Regions from separate parts of the Streptococcus sp. NPS 308 genome, predicted to be linked through region 2. Evidence: predicted binding sites of a transcription regulator. Region 2 holds the regulator's gene; the other holds the start of a gene.
What was found. The regulator CtsR, encoded in region 2, represses protease genes until heat stress. The targets are predictions, from matches to a motif close to TTGGTCAAAAAAGGTCAAANA.
Positions count from the first base shown of each region.

Region 1: SNAG_RS08215 (ATP-dependent Clp protease ATP-binding subunit) is a predicted target of CtsR. The motif match lies at 1,929-1,949, and genes of this name have one in related genera.

Region 1 is NZ_AP017652.1:1,599,547-1,606,186, reverse strand. Features, by position in the region: gene SNAG_RS09925 (Spy0128 family protein) at 1-1,779, shown strand, start outside; gene SNAG_RS08215 (ATP-dependent Clp protease ATP-binding subunit) at 2,229-4,334, shown strand; gene SNAG_RS08210 (S-ribosylhomocysteine lyase) at 4,389-4,871, opposite strand; gene SNAG_RS08205 (DUF1846 domain-containing protein) at 4,966-6,450, opposite strand; gene SNAG_RS08200 (glycoside hydrolase family 13 protein) at 6,603-6,640, shown strand, end outside.
Region 2 is NZ_AP017652.1:1,844,400-1,851,039, forward strand. Features, by position in the region: gene SNAG_RS09325 (AAA family ATPase) at 1-813, opposite strand, end outside; gene SNAG_RS09330 (ATP-dependent Clp protease ATP-binding subunit) at 959-3,391, opposite strand; gene SNAG_RS09335 (CtsR family transcriptional regulator) at 3,393-3,851, opposite strand; gene SNAG_RS10070 (DUF7720 family protein) at 4,128-4,298, opposite strand; gene SNAG_RS09340 (hypothetical protein) at 4,368-5,246, opposite strand; gene SNAG_RS09345 (DUF6932 family protein) at 5,243-5,716, opposite strand; gene SNAG_RS09350 (DUF722 domain-containing protein) at 6,100-6,510, opposite strand.

The DNA of each region.
Region 1 (6,640 bases), 240 kb from region 2:
GTAGATAACGGTCAAGGTCAATTGGTTGCGACTGTAGAAAATGCGGATGCAGAACGTGTCTTCACTAACACTTATAAAGCAGCTTCAACAAGTGCGACAATCAAAGCTAAGAAAGTCTTGAATGGTAAAGAGCTTGCGGCCGATGCTTATACTTTCGAATTGAAAGAAAAAGATGCCGTTGTAGCAGAAGCTAAGAACGCTGCTTCAGGCGAAGTTGTCTTCAACGTCAACTACACAGAAGCAGGAGAGCACACTTACACTATTACTGAGAAATCAGGAACAGAAGCAGGTGTGACATACTCAACAGAATCTCACACAGTTAAAGTGACTGTAGTAGATAACGGTCAAGGTCAATTGGTTGCGACTGTAGAAAATGCGGATGCAGAACGTGTCTTCACTAACACTTATAAAGCAGCTTCAACAAGTGCGACAATCAAAGCTAAGAAAGTCTTGAATGGTAAAGAGCTTGCGGCCGATGCTTATACTTTCGAATTGAAAGAAAAAGATGCAGTTGTAGCAGAAGCTAAGAACGCTGCTTCAGGCGAAGTTGTCTTCAACGTCAACTACACAGAAGCAGGAGAGCACACTTACACTATTACTGAGAAATCAGGAACAGAAGCAGGTGTGACATACTCAGCAGAATCTCACACAGTTAAAGTAACTGTAGTAGATAACGGTCAAGGCCAATTGGTTGCGACTGTAGAAAATGCGGATGCAGAACGTGTCTTCACTAACACTTATAAAGCACCAGTTCCACCGGCTCCAACAGCTACATCAGCAACACTTGCGTTTACGAAAGAATTGACTGGTCGTGCTTTGGTTGATGGTGAATTCCAATTTGAATTGTATGAAGGTACAAAACTACTTGATACAAAAACAAACCAAGGTGGAAAAGTAACATTTAATGCAATCAACTATGATGCAGAAGGTGTTCATACTTATACTGTAAAAGAAGTGAATGCCGGAGCAACTGGTATTACTTACGACACAGAAAAGACTGCAGTGGTAACAGTAACCAAAGATGCAGCAACAAATGCCTTGAAGGCAACTGTTGAATACCCAGCAGGTAGTGTCTTCACGAATAGCTTCAAAGCACCAGCAGTAGAAGCTACGATTGAAGCAACTAAGAAACTTGAAGGTAAAGAACTTGCGGCTGATGCTTATACTTTCGAATTGAAAGAAAATGGTGCAGTTGTAGCAGAAGCTAAGAATACTGCCGAAGGTAAAGTAGCCTTTGTTCGTTCATTCGAAGAAGCAGGTACTCACACTTATACCTTGGTTGAAAAAGTTGGTACTGAAGAGGGTGTTGAATATGATAAGACTGAGCACACTGTAACAGTCACTGTAGTTGCGGATGGTCAAGGTCTCTTGACTGCGACTGTTTCGTATGCGGATGGTAAAGCAGTTGTATTTACAAATAAATACACTGTTCCAAACCCAACACCGGATCCAAACCCAGCACCAAATCCAAATCCAACACCGGATCCAAACCCAGCACCAAATCCAAACCCAACACCAAATCCAAATCCAACACCGGATCCAGCACCAACACCGGATCCAACACCAGATCCGGCACCAACGCCAGATCCAAATGAACCAGGAACAAAACCAAATGTTCCAGGACAAAAAGAGGAACCAAAACCAACACCTCCAGCTACGGAGACTAAAGGTAAAGCTGAACTTCCAAAAACAGGTGAAGCAACATCTATCTTCTCAGCAATTGGATTTGTAGTCTTGGCATTGAGTGGACTGGTATTCTTCGTAAAACGTAAAGCTTAAGCTTTTGTAGAAGAAACATGAAACTTGGTAAGTGAGAATTCTACTTCTCTCTTAAACTTGATAGAGAAAGTCTCTAGAAAATTTATTTTCTAGGGGCTTTTTTTGTGTTTCAAAAAATTTTTTAAAAATAGTCAAATTTGGTCAAAAAGTTATTGACTTTTACTGACTAATGTGATATAGTAGAAACATAAGGAAAATGAATTCCTTAAAAAACTCATTTTCAAGAAATTAGTCTTTGAGAATGAGCTATAGAATCCCAAGAAAGGGGTGAAGCCTATGTTTAATCTAACAGACTTTGAAAAGAAGATGATAAAAGGCTTATGTAAAAAAGAAAAACCAGAAATTATACGTAGAGTAGCTAGTTAGCTAGTCTAAAATTTTTAAAACAAAGGTCAAAGTTAGTCAATATCAGAGATCGTAAATAATCAATATTAAACGAGGTAAAAAATATGAACAACAACTTTAATAACTTTAACAACATGGATGATTTATTTAACCAATTGATGGGTGGTATGCGAGGATACAGTTCTGAAAACCGTCGCTACTTGATTAATGGACGTGAAGTGACACATGAGGAATTTGCTCATTATCGTGCAACTGGGAAATTACCAGGAAATGCAGAAGTTGATGGACAAATGCAACAACAGGCTTCAGGTATGAAACAAGACGGTGTCCTTGCTAAACTAGGTCGTAACTTGACTGCAGAAGCTCGTGAGGGCAAATTGGATCCTGTTATCGGACGAAATAAGGAAATTCAAGAAACATCTGAAATCCTCTCACGTCGTACTAAGAACAATCCTGTTCTGGTCGGAGATGCAGGTGTTGGTAAGACTGCAGTTGTCGAAGGTCTAGCGCAAGCCATTGTGAACGGAGATGTTCCAGCTGCTATTAAGAACAAGGAAATCATTTCCATTGATATCTCAGGTCTTGAGGCTGGTACTCAATACCGTGGTAGCTTTGAAGAAAATGTGCAAAATCTAGTCAACGAAGTGAAAGAAGCAGGGAATATTATCCTCTTCTTTGATGAAATTCACCAAATCCTCGGTGCTGGTAGTACTGGTGGAGATAGTGGATCTAAAGGGCTTGCGGATATTCTCAAGCCAGCTCTCTCCCGTGGTGAGTTGACTGTTATTGGGGCAACAACTCAGGACGAATACCGTAACACGATTTTGAAGAATGCGGCTCTTGCTCGTCGTTTCAACGAAGTCAAGGTCAATGCTCCTTCGGCAGAGGATACCTTTAAAATCCTTCAAGGAATTCGTGACCTCTATCAACAACACCACAATGTTATCTTGCCTGATGAAGTCTTGAAAGAAGCAGTGGATTATTCGATTCAATACATTCCACAACGCAGCTTGCCTGATAAGGCTATCGACCTTGTCGATGTAACGGCTGCTCACTTGGCAGCTCAACATCCAGTAACAGATGTTCATGCTGTTGAACGTGAAATTGAGGCAGAAAAAGACAAGCAAGAGAAAGCTGTTGAGGCAGAAGATTTTGAAGCAGCTCTTAATGCCAAGACTCGCATTGCAGAATTGGAGAAAAAAGTCGAAAACCACACAGAAGATATGAAAGTGACTGCCACTGTCAATGATGTGGCCGAATCTGTGGAACGAATGACAGGTATTCCAGTATCTCAAATGGGAGCGTCAGACATCGAACGTCTCAAGGATATGGCTCATCGTTTGGAACACAAGGTTATCGGTCAAGATAAGGCAGTAGAAGCAGTGGCTCGTGCTATTCGTCGTAACCGTGCTGGTTTTGATGAAGGCAATCGCCCAATCGGTAGCTTCCTCTTTGTAGGGCCAACTGGGGTTGGTAAGACGGAGCTTGCTAAGCAATTGGCGCTCGATATGTTTGGAACTAAGGATGCGATTATCCGTTTAGATATGTCTGAATACAGTGACCGCACAGCTGTATCTAAGCTAATCGGTACAACAGCTGGTTATGTGGGGTATGATGACAATAGCAATACCTTGACAGAACGTGTTCGTCGTAATCCTTACTCTATCATTCTCTTGGATGAGATTGAAAAGGCGGATCCTCAAGTCATTACCCTTCTCCTCCAAGTCTTGGATGATGGTCGTTTGACAGATGGCCAAGGAAATACCGTGAACTTTAAAAACACTGTCATTATCGCAACATCAAATGCTGGATTTGGTTATGAAGCCAACTTGACAGAAGATGCGGACAAACCAGAATTGATGGATCGTTTGAAACCATTCTTCCGTCCAGAGTTCCTTAACCGCTTTAACGCTGTTATCGAGTTCTCACACTTAAATAAGGAAGATCTATCTAAGATTGTGGACTTGATGTTGGCTGAGGTCAACCAAACCTTGGCTAAGAAAGACATTGATTTGGAAGTCAGCCAAGCAGCTAAGGACTTTATCACAGAAGAAGGTTATGATGAAATCATGGGTGTTCGTCCTCTCCGTCGTGTAGTTGAACAACAAATCCGTGATAAGGTGACGGACTTCCACTTGGAACACCTAGATGCCAAACATCTGGAAGCAGACATGGAAGATGGAGTCTTGGTCATTCGCGAGAAAGCCTAAATCAAGATTTTGAGAATAAAAAAGAACCAGTTATTGTAACTGGTTCTTTTGCGTTTAGATGACATGGCGTTCAAAGGCATCATCTGAAATACCTTGTTCTAGGATGAGTTTAGCCCATTCTTTAGCAGAAAAGAGGCTGTGGTCTTTGTAGTTTCCGCAAGATTCGATGGTTGTTCCAGGCACATCTTCCCAAGTAGTAGTTTCAGCAATTTCCTTTAGAGAATCCTTGATAACAGCTGCAATCTCAGCACTGGTGTGACGTCCCCACATAATCATATGGAAACCAGTACGGCAACCGAAGGGTGAGCAGTCAATCATGCCGTCAATGCGGGTACGAATGAGTTTGGCTAAGAGGTGCTCAATGGTGTGAAGGCCAGCGGTAGGGATAGAGTCTTCGTTTGGTTGTACCAAGCGAATATCAAAGTTGGAGATAACATCTCCCTTTGGCCCTGTTTCTTCCCCAATCAAGCGAACATAAGGTGCTTTAACAATGGTGTGGTCAAGTTCAAAACTTTCAACAATAACTTCTTTTGACATGGTCGTTCCTTTCAGTTTTCTTCTTTCATTATAACATAAAGGATGCTGTTGAGATAGAGAGAAAACCTCTCCGAGGGTGGAGAGGTTTGAATCTTTACTTACGATACAAGCGATTGTATTGGTAGTAAGGGTCAAAGGTTACGTTGATACCCAATTTGCGAAGGACATTCTTGTCTTCATCGGTCAAGATGATGGTTGAGTGGGCTTCACTTCCTTTTAGATTACCCAGTTCTTTCATGGCACGCGCGGCGTCAGGGTTTTCCATAGCTGTGATGGCAAGTGCAATCAAAATTTCATTTGAATGCAGGCGCGGATTGCGGCTACCTAGATGATTGATTTTAAGTCCTTGAATTGGTTTAACAACCTCAGGCTCAATCAATTTTACTTCCTTGTCGATAGTAGCAGATTTCTTAATGGCATTGATCAAGGCAGCAGCTGTAGGCCCAAAGAGTTCAGAGTTTTTACCAGTTACGATTTCCCCATTTGGCAATTCAAGGGCCAGGGCAGGACCACCGGTTTCTTCAGCCTTTTGACGTGCTGCGACAGCAACCTTACGGTCTGCAGGTATGATACCGAGGTCGTTCATGAGAAGTTCAATCTTCTTGACAGCAGATTCCCCAACTTTTTCAGCCTTGAAGTCAAGAACTGTTTGATAGTAACGGCGGATGATTTCTTGTTTAGAAGCTTCGATAGCAGCCTCATTATCTGTAATAGCGAAGCCAACCATGTTGACACCCATGTCTGTCGGTGAAGCGTATGGAGATTCACCGAGAATGCGTTCCAACATACGTTTAAGCACTGGGAAAATTTCGATATCACGGTTGTAATTGACCGTTGTTTCTCCATAGGTTTGGAGATGGAAAGGGTCAATCATATTGACATCGTCAAGGTCTGCGGTGGCAGCCTCATAGGCCAAGTTGACTGGATGATGAAGGGGCAGGTTCCAGACTGGGAAGGTTTCAAACTTAGCGTAACCAGACTTGATGCCATTGAGTTGGTCGTGGTACATATTGGACATACAAGTGGCCAATTTTCCAGAACCAGGTCCAGGAGCGGTTACGACAATCAAGTTGCGACTGGTTTTGATGTAGTCGTTTTTCCCCATACCTTCTGGAGAAATGATGTGGTCCATATCAGTCGGGTATCCTTTAATTGGATAATGGAGATAGGAATCAATCCCGTTTTTATCTAACTGGTTGCGGAAGGCATCTGCAGCGGGTTGACCAGCGTATTGTGTGATGACAACCGAACCGACAAAGATTCCCAGTTCATTGAATTTGTCAATCAAACGAAGCACTTCTTGGTCATAAGAAATGCCTAGGTCGCCACGTGCCTTGGAATGTTCGATGTTGCTAGCGTTAATGGCAATCACAACCTCAACTTGCTCCTTCAACTCTTGCAAGAGCTTGATTTTGTTGTCAGGTTCATAACCAGGCAGTACACGAGCAGCGTGGAAATCTTCTAACATTTTGCCGCCAAACTCTAGGTAAAGCTTGCCGTCAAATTGGTTAATGCGCTCCAAAATGTGGTCGCGTTGTAGATTTAAATATTGTTCAGAACTAAAAGCTTGTTTTTTCATTTTTTTACCTCTGACCTCTATTATATAAAAAAAATGGGAGTTAGGAAACTACGGAGCTAAAAAAGAAATCAAAAATATTAGGCAAACGCTTGCACAAAGTTTTAAAAAGCGCTATCATAGATTGTAGAATATTAAAATAATGAGGTAAACAGATGCAAGAAAAATGGTGGCACAATGCCGTAGTCTATCA
Region 2 (6,640 bases):
AACAAAGAGATTGTCAAAGGTTTCTCCTGATAAATCCCCTTGGTCCTCAGTCTCCATGTAATAGTCATAGTAGCCCTTGGTTACCAAGGAGTTGGTATCGGCTATCACTAGACCTCGATTGGCATTGCTATCGATTAACTTGGAGGTCTGGTCATACTGCCCTAAAAGGAGATAATAATAATCCTTTGGGGTCAATTCATCGTCGCGGACATTGTTTTTGATCTGGTACTCACGCGCGTATTCCAGACTAACGGGCGCATCGTAATACCTTGCCAAATCCTTGGCTAGAGTGGTCTTCCCATTACTAGCACTTCCCATAATCAACACTTTCTTGGTAAACTGACGACGGAAGGGTTGAGCGATGTATTTCCAATATTTGCTTGGATTTTCTCGAATCATAGTCGCTGAGATACCAAACTTTCTTTCTTGCAAAACGGTCTCAAAGCCATGATTAGATAATTCTTGCTGGTAGTCACGTTCTCCCACAAAAAAGATCAGTTCTTGCTGGGCTTCATCATAGGAAATCTCCGCTAACATCTGGTCCAACCACTCCTGCCAGCCCATAGGGTAACGAGGAAGCTTGGTTTCATCTAACTTGCAGACAGAGATCAACTCATCGTCACAAAAAGCCTCTCTGATATAGCGAAATCTTTTTTGAAGAGTTAAGCCTATCTGCTCACCTCTGTCTCCCTCATAGCCTGAAACGACTACCCAGACCTGGTCACACTGACGCTTCGCTCGCTGGATTAGATCAATATGACCCTGATGAAGAGGGGCAAAGGTTCCAAATACCACTGCTGTTTTCTTTTTCATAAATATTTTACCTTTTTATAGTTTTTGATATTTTTATTTTCTTTGTTTTTATTATATACTATATTTTTGTTTTGTCAATAGTTTTTTATCATTTTTTATAAAAAAGTAGCAAAAAAGAATCAGGATTTCTCCTGATTCTCCATTTTTAAGCAATATCAAATTTCAATTGTCCAGCTTTGACACCAATTTTGAGGGTCTTGCCTGCTACCAGTTCTCCCTTGAGAAGGAGTTCTGCTAGCTTGTCTTCCACTTCTGTTTGCAGGGTTCTGCGAAGTGGACGGGCTCCCATTTCTGGATTGTAACCTTGACTAGCTAGTAACTTCAGTGCCGAAGCTTGCAGTTTCAAGTCGATACCCTTCTCTGCCAGGCTAGCAATCAATGGTTTCACCATGATCTTGACAATTTCCTGCATGTGTTCACTATCCAAGCTATGGAAGACCACCTTTTCATCAATACGGTTGATAAACTCTGGTCGATAAGCTTTTTTCAACTCTTCGAAGATGCGTTTTTCCATATTTTCCTGGTCAAAACGAATGTCCTTGGCCCCAAAGCCGACTGTCTTGTCATCACGAAGGGCTGTCGCACCAAGGTTTGACGTCATGATGATGATGGTATTTGAAAAGTCCACCTTGCGCCCCTTGCTGTCTGTCAAGACACCGTCGTCCAGAACCTGCAAGAGAACATTAAAGATGTCTGGGTGGGCCTTCTCTACCTCGTCAAAGAGGAGAACAGAGTATGGTTTGTTGCGAACCTTCTCTGTCAACTCCCCACCTTCTTCGTAGCCTACATAGCCCGGAGGAGCTCCATTGAGACGGCTAGCTGCGAATTTCTCCATATACTCACTCATATCAAAGCGGATAAGGGCTGATTCGTCATCAAAGAAGACTTCTGCCAAAGCCTTTGCCAATTCGGTCTTTCCGACTCCTGTCGGCCCTAGGAACATAAAGGAACCAATCGGACGCTTGTGACTGCGAATCCCTGACTGATTGCGACGAATAGCACGGCTAATACTTGAAACAGCTTGATCTTGACCGATGACACGTTTGTGTAGTTCAGCTTCCAAGTTCAGATATTTCTTGGCATCCGTTTGCGTCAGTTTTTGGACTGGAATCCCTGACAAGCGACTCAAAGTAGTCAGGATTTCAGTCTCTGTCACCAAGTCTTTATAGACAGGGACTTCCTGCTCTTTTGCGATTAGCTGGCCTGCTTGTTTCCACTTGCCATCCATCAAGGCCTTGTCAGCTGGACTCAAGTCGGATTCGTCCATTCTCACATGCTTGGATTTGTTTTGCACAGTTGCTGCTGCCTCATCCAAGAGGTCGATAGCAGAGTCTGGCAAGTGACGACTGGTCAGGTAACGATGTGCCATCTTAACAGCTGTTTCGACAGCTTCATCTGTGATTTGCACACGGTGGTGTTTCTCATAGGTAGCCTTCAAACCTTGCAAAATGGTCATGCTGTCAGCTAAACTTGGCTCTTCAATCGTCACTTTGGCAAAACGACGAGAAAGGGCAGCATCTTTTTCGATGTGTTTTTGGTATTCTTCCTGAGTAGTTGCACCAACCGTTCTCAAAGTTCCACGTGCCAAGGCTGGCTTCAAGATATTGGCCGCATCTAGAGTCGAATCAATACCGCTACCAGAACCCATGATGGTGTGAAGTTCATCAATAAAGAGGATTACTTTACCATCTTCCTCGATATCCTTGATGATATTGTTCATGCGCTCTTCAAAATCTCCACGGAAACGTGTCCCCGCAACAACATTCATCAAATCAAGCTCCAAAACGCGCATCTTGGCCATTTCCGTAGGTACATCCCCACTAGCAATACGCTGGGCAAGGCCAAGGGCTAGAGCTGTTTTCCCGACACCAGCATCTCCAACCAAGACCGGATTGTTCTTGGTCTTCCGACTCAAAATCTGAATCATACGTGAGATTTCCTTGTCTCGACCTATAACTGGCTCTAACTTGCCAGAACGCGCTTGCTCCGTTAGGTCATGCGTGTAGTCCTCTAGACCACCACTTTGAGCTTGAGGCATGCCCATCATATTGGCCATGGAATTTTGCTTGTCAGTTACTGTGCGATGACGTTGACGCAAAGCCTTGAGATCTTCTCTTGTCCATCCTGCACGTTCTTCTAGATTGCGACGAAGAGCAGCAATTCTGACCTGATCTTTCTGGTCTTCATAAGAAAAGCCCGCTCTCTCCAAGATGCGAGTTGCCAAGGCATTGCCGTCATGCAAGATTGCATAGAGGACATGCTCTGTCCCTAGCACCTTTGCGTGGACCACTGAGGCTACATACTCTGCTTCCGCAAAGAGGACCTCCAAACGATGGGAAAAGGGTAATTCCGTAAAGGTTTCATCTTGGCTATAGTCGGTTTCAGTCAGTTCCAACGCAACCTCTTCTAAACGATCCATTTCATAAGGATAATCGTTTAAAGTCGCACCTGCCACACTGTAACTGTGATTGGACATGGCAATCAATAAATGCCAAGACTCTAGATATCGAGCTCCAAAATGGCTCGCAACCATGTAGGCACTTTCGATACATTCATTCAATGCTTTTGAATAGTTCATCTTACTTCTCTTTTCTATCTACCTCTTGTAATAGCTGTCGGAGCATATTGGCACGGACAACTGGGGATTCTTCCCCTAGGACACGATCCGTTGCTACAGAAGTCAGCAAGGTCATCTCCTGCTTGGTCATTAAGTCCTGCTCCACCAAAAGCTGGAGAATATCCTCATAAATCTCCTGACTAACTCGCTCACCAATCGAGTAAAGCAAATCGCGGAGCATCTCATGATGATTGGAAAACTCAATCCGTCCGATGCGAATGTAGCCTCCGCCACCACGCTTGCTCTCAACCAAGTAACCTCTGCTTTCAGTAAAACGGGTCTTGATGACATAGTTGATCTGACTTGGCACAACCTGAAAGGTATCTGCCAACTGACTCCGCTGCAATTCCACGATACCAGACTGGTCTAAAATCGCCTTGATATAGGCTTCGATATGATCTGATGTATTTTTAAATCTCATAGTAAATCAAACTCCTTCTTTGAACCTTGACTATCTTTGACTATACTATCATTTAACACTCTATAAGTCAAATTTTTAAGGTCAAAGCCTTGAAAATACTGACTTTCTTTAAAAATACTACAACATTAGGACGCCTTAGTTTTTCTTGAAAGTTCCTAAAAAAGTCCACAAAAAAGAGCCCTAAAAAGGGCGTAATATTGACGAGTTCAGCAGGCAAGAAACTAGCACGGTCAAACGTGCTTTTTTATTACCTGGTAATATTATAGCATATCTTCCTCAGCATTTCCATTTCGCACATTTGTGCCGACTGACGCACTGTTGAGGTGTAATTTTTTGTATTGATGTACTAAAAGTCGCTTCTACGTGGTGTTCAAAGCCTAGTCTAGTTTTCTTAATACTTGCAAATTTAATATTTAGAACTTTCGTTTCTTTCTCTACTATTCGCAAAAATAAAGGAGTAACTATCTTTGACAGTTACCCCTTTTTGCTCTAATTATTTTTATTGGATAATTAGGATTATATTTCTACTATATTTCTAACTGATGAAGTTACATAAGTGAAAGTATGTTGTGTACGTCTAATAACTACTTTTACACTTGTCTTAATTTGATATTCTTCATTTGTAGTTAAATGAAGTGATTTTATTTCTGGATCGTTGACCTTTACATTCACAATTCCTTCTTGAGTATCCAAAGTTATCTTTTGAGTAGATAAGTCAACCTTGATTAATTTCCCCTGAACTATGATATTTTCTTGTTTTTCTATATGAGTATCCTTAAATTTTTTGTTAATCTCTACGATCTGTTCTTTAGCAAATAGCTTATTCGAATTATTTAGTTTATCTTGAATCTCTATCCCAAGTTTTTCTTTATTCAATCTAGAGACTAATTGTTTCACAGAATTAAAAGTTCTTGAACTATATGTCTCCACAAATTCTGGAATATCAATTGTTCCTTCAAGCAAATCAGATACATCATTCATTACATTTATTGCTATATTATTTTCACGATCGAAGATTGAAAGTTGATTAGTTTTTAATCCCAAATCAATTATAAATGAACCTGCTCTGGTAGAAGTAATTATAAGCTCATTCCTATTTAGAATATCTTTTGGAATCTGTCCTCGCTTTCCTTCAAATCCAATACACGATGCTATCCCATTTTCTTGAATACTCTCGACTGATTTGAGAGTTTCTGACAGTTGTCTTAACCCAATTTGTCCAGAAGGAAGATTCTCTGAAAGCAATCTGATAGAAAGCATACTCTTAACATTACTTGAATTTATCGCTTCTTCAAATTCTCTCATTGATTCAAGTCCCATATGCAACATAGCTCTTAATTCATCATTAGAAACTTTATTCGCTCTATCTTCAAGTATTTTTAATTCTGTACTCATAAAACCACCTCCTTATCTAATTCGATAATTCCTTTAGGGTTATGATTTCTGTCAAAACCAAATTTCCCTAACCAATAGGTTTCCTGGTAATCTATTTCATACCATTCTTTAGAAAACTGAATAAAGAAATTTTTATCCCAACAAACATAAACATCTAAATATTTATCTAATAAATCACCATGTTTACTCCTTAATAATTGAAAATATTCACAATTATTGGGATCTGGCTCAATAAATACAACACAATCAATATCATTTGGATTCACCTTATTGGAACAAAAACTGCCATCAATCCAGACTCTAGTTACTTTATTTTTATCTAATTCATTCCAAAAACTACAAAATGATTCAAAATTTCTATAACGTGTAGTTGAAGTTCGAAAGCCATTCACCAAAAAATCTTCAATTTCTGATTTTTCTCGTACATCAATTACGCCACCCTCTAGATTCCCATGTACGTTAAATTGCATATTCCCCTCCATACTTTAATCAAACAATGATTTAATCATATCTGCAATTCCTGATTGTATAATGTAGTTTTTCAAGAGATAAATTAATACTTTGAACTAATTATATCCCTTTTTTACTTATTATTCAATATTGTTGATTAAGTATTACCAAAAAAATCAGTCGGTGTTGATTTATTTTTAATTAAGATTCAATTAGTTCATATACAACAAAGTAAGGACTTACTGAAGTTCAACTTGAATTTTAAACACTCAATGTAAATCCTGCATTTTACTCAAAATCGGCCAGTTTTTACCCCCTTTTTGTCTGAAGTGCTCCGACTTGGAAAAAGTTCCCTTCACCGGTACCCTACTGGCCAAAAAGATTTTTTAAAAGGTGGGGGGAGTCAATATCCTTTCAATTCCACAAATCTTTTAGCGATTACCTTTCTACGGCTATTTATATAACGAGTAGTTTTATTTAGTTTCTCTGCCACGTCTTCCCAAGTCGCACCAGCTTCTAAATATCTCATTTTAAAAATGACTAGATCACTTTCAATTAAGTTTTCCATCAAGGTATCTACAACTAGTTTGAAGCCTTCTAAATATCTTAGTGTTTGGTCTTCTTCAATTCTAATGATTGTCGCTTCAGTAGGACTAGATACTGTCTTGCCTTTCCCACCAGTATAATCTTCAGTGCTATGTTTCTTATTATGTATCAGTTCCTGTCTTCTCAAATAAATTCTATTAGCAAGCGTTCTATATCGTCCTAACTCAATATCTATCCCGTCCAGGTCTCTGTTACTCAACTCGTACATAGGCAAGTACCTCCACTTAAATTTAAAAATTTTTTTATCTTTCAATTTGTCAAATTGTAAATTCTGTCAAACTGACAAAAAGCGCTAAAAGCCTTCCAACACTCCACTTACCAGGTATCATTGTTTTAAG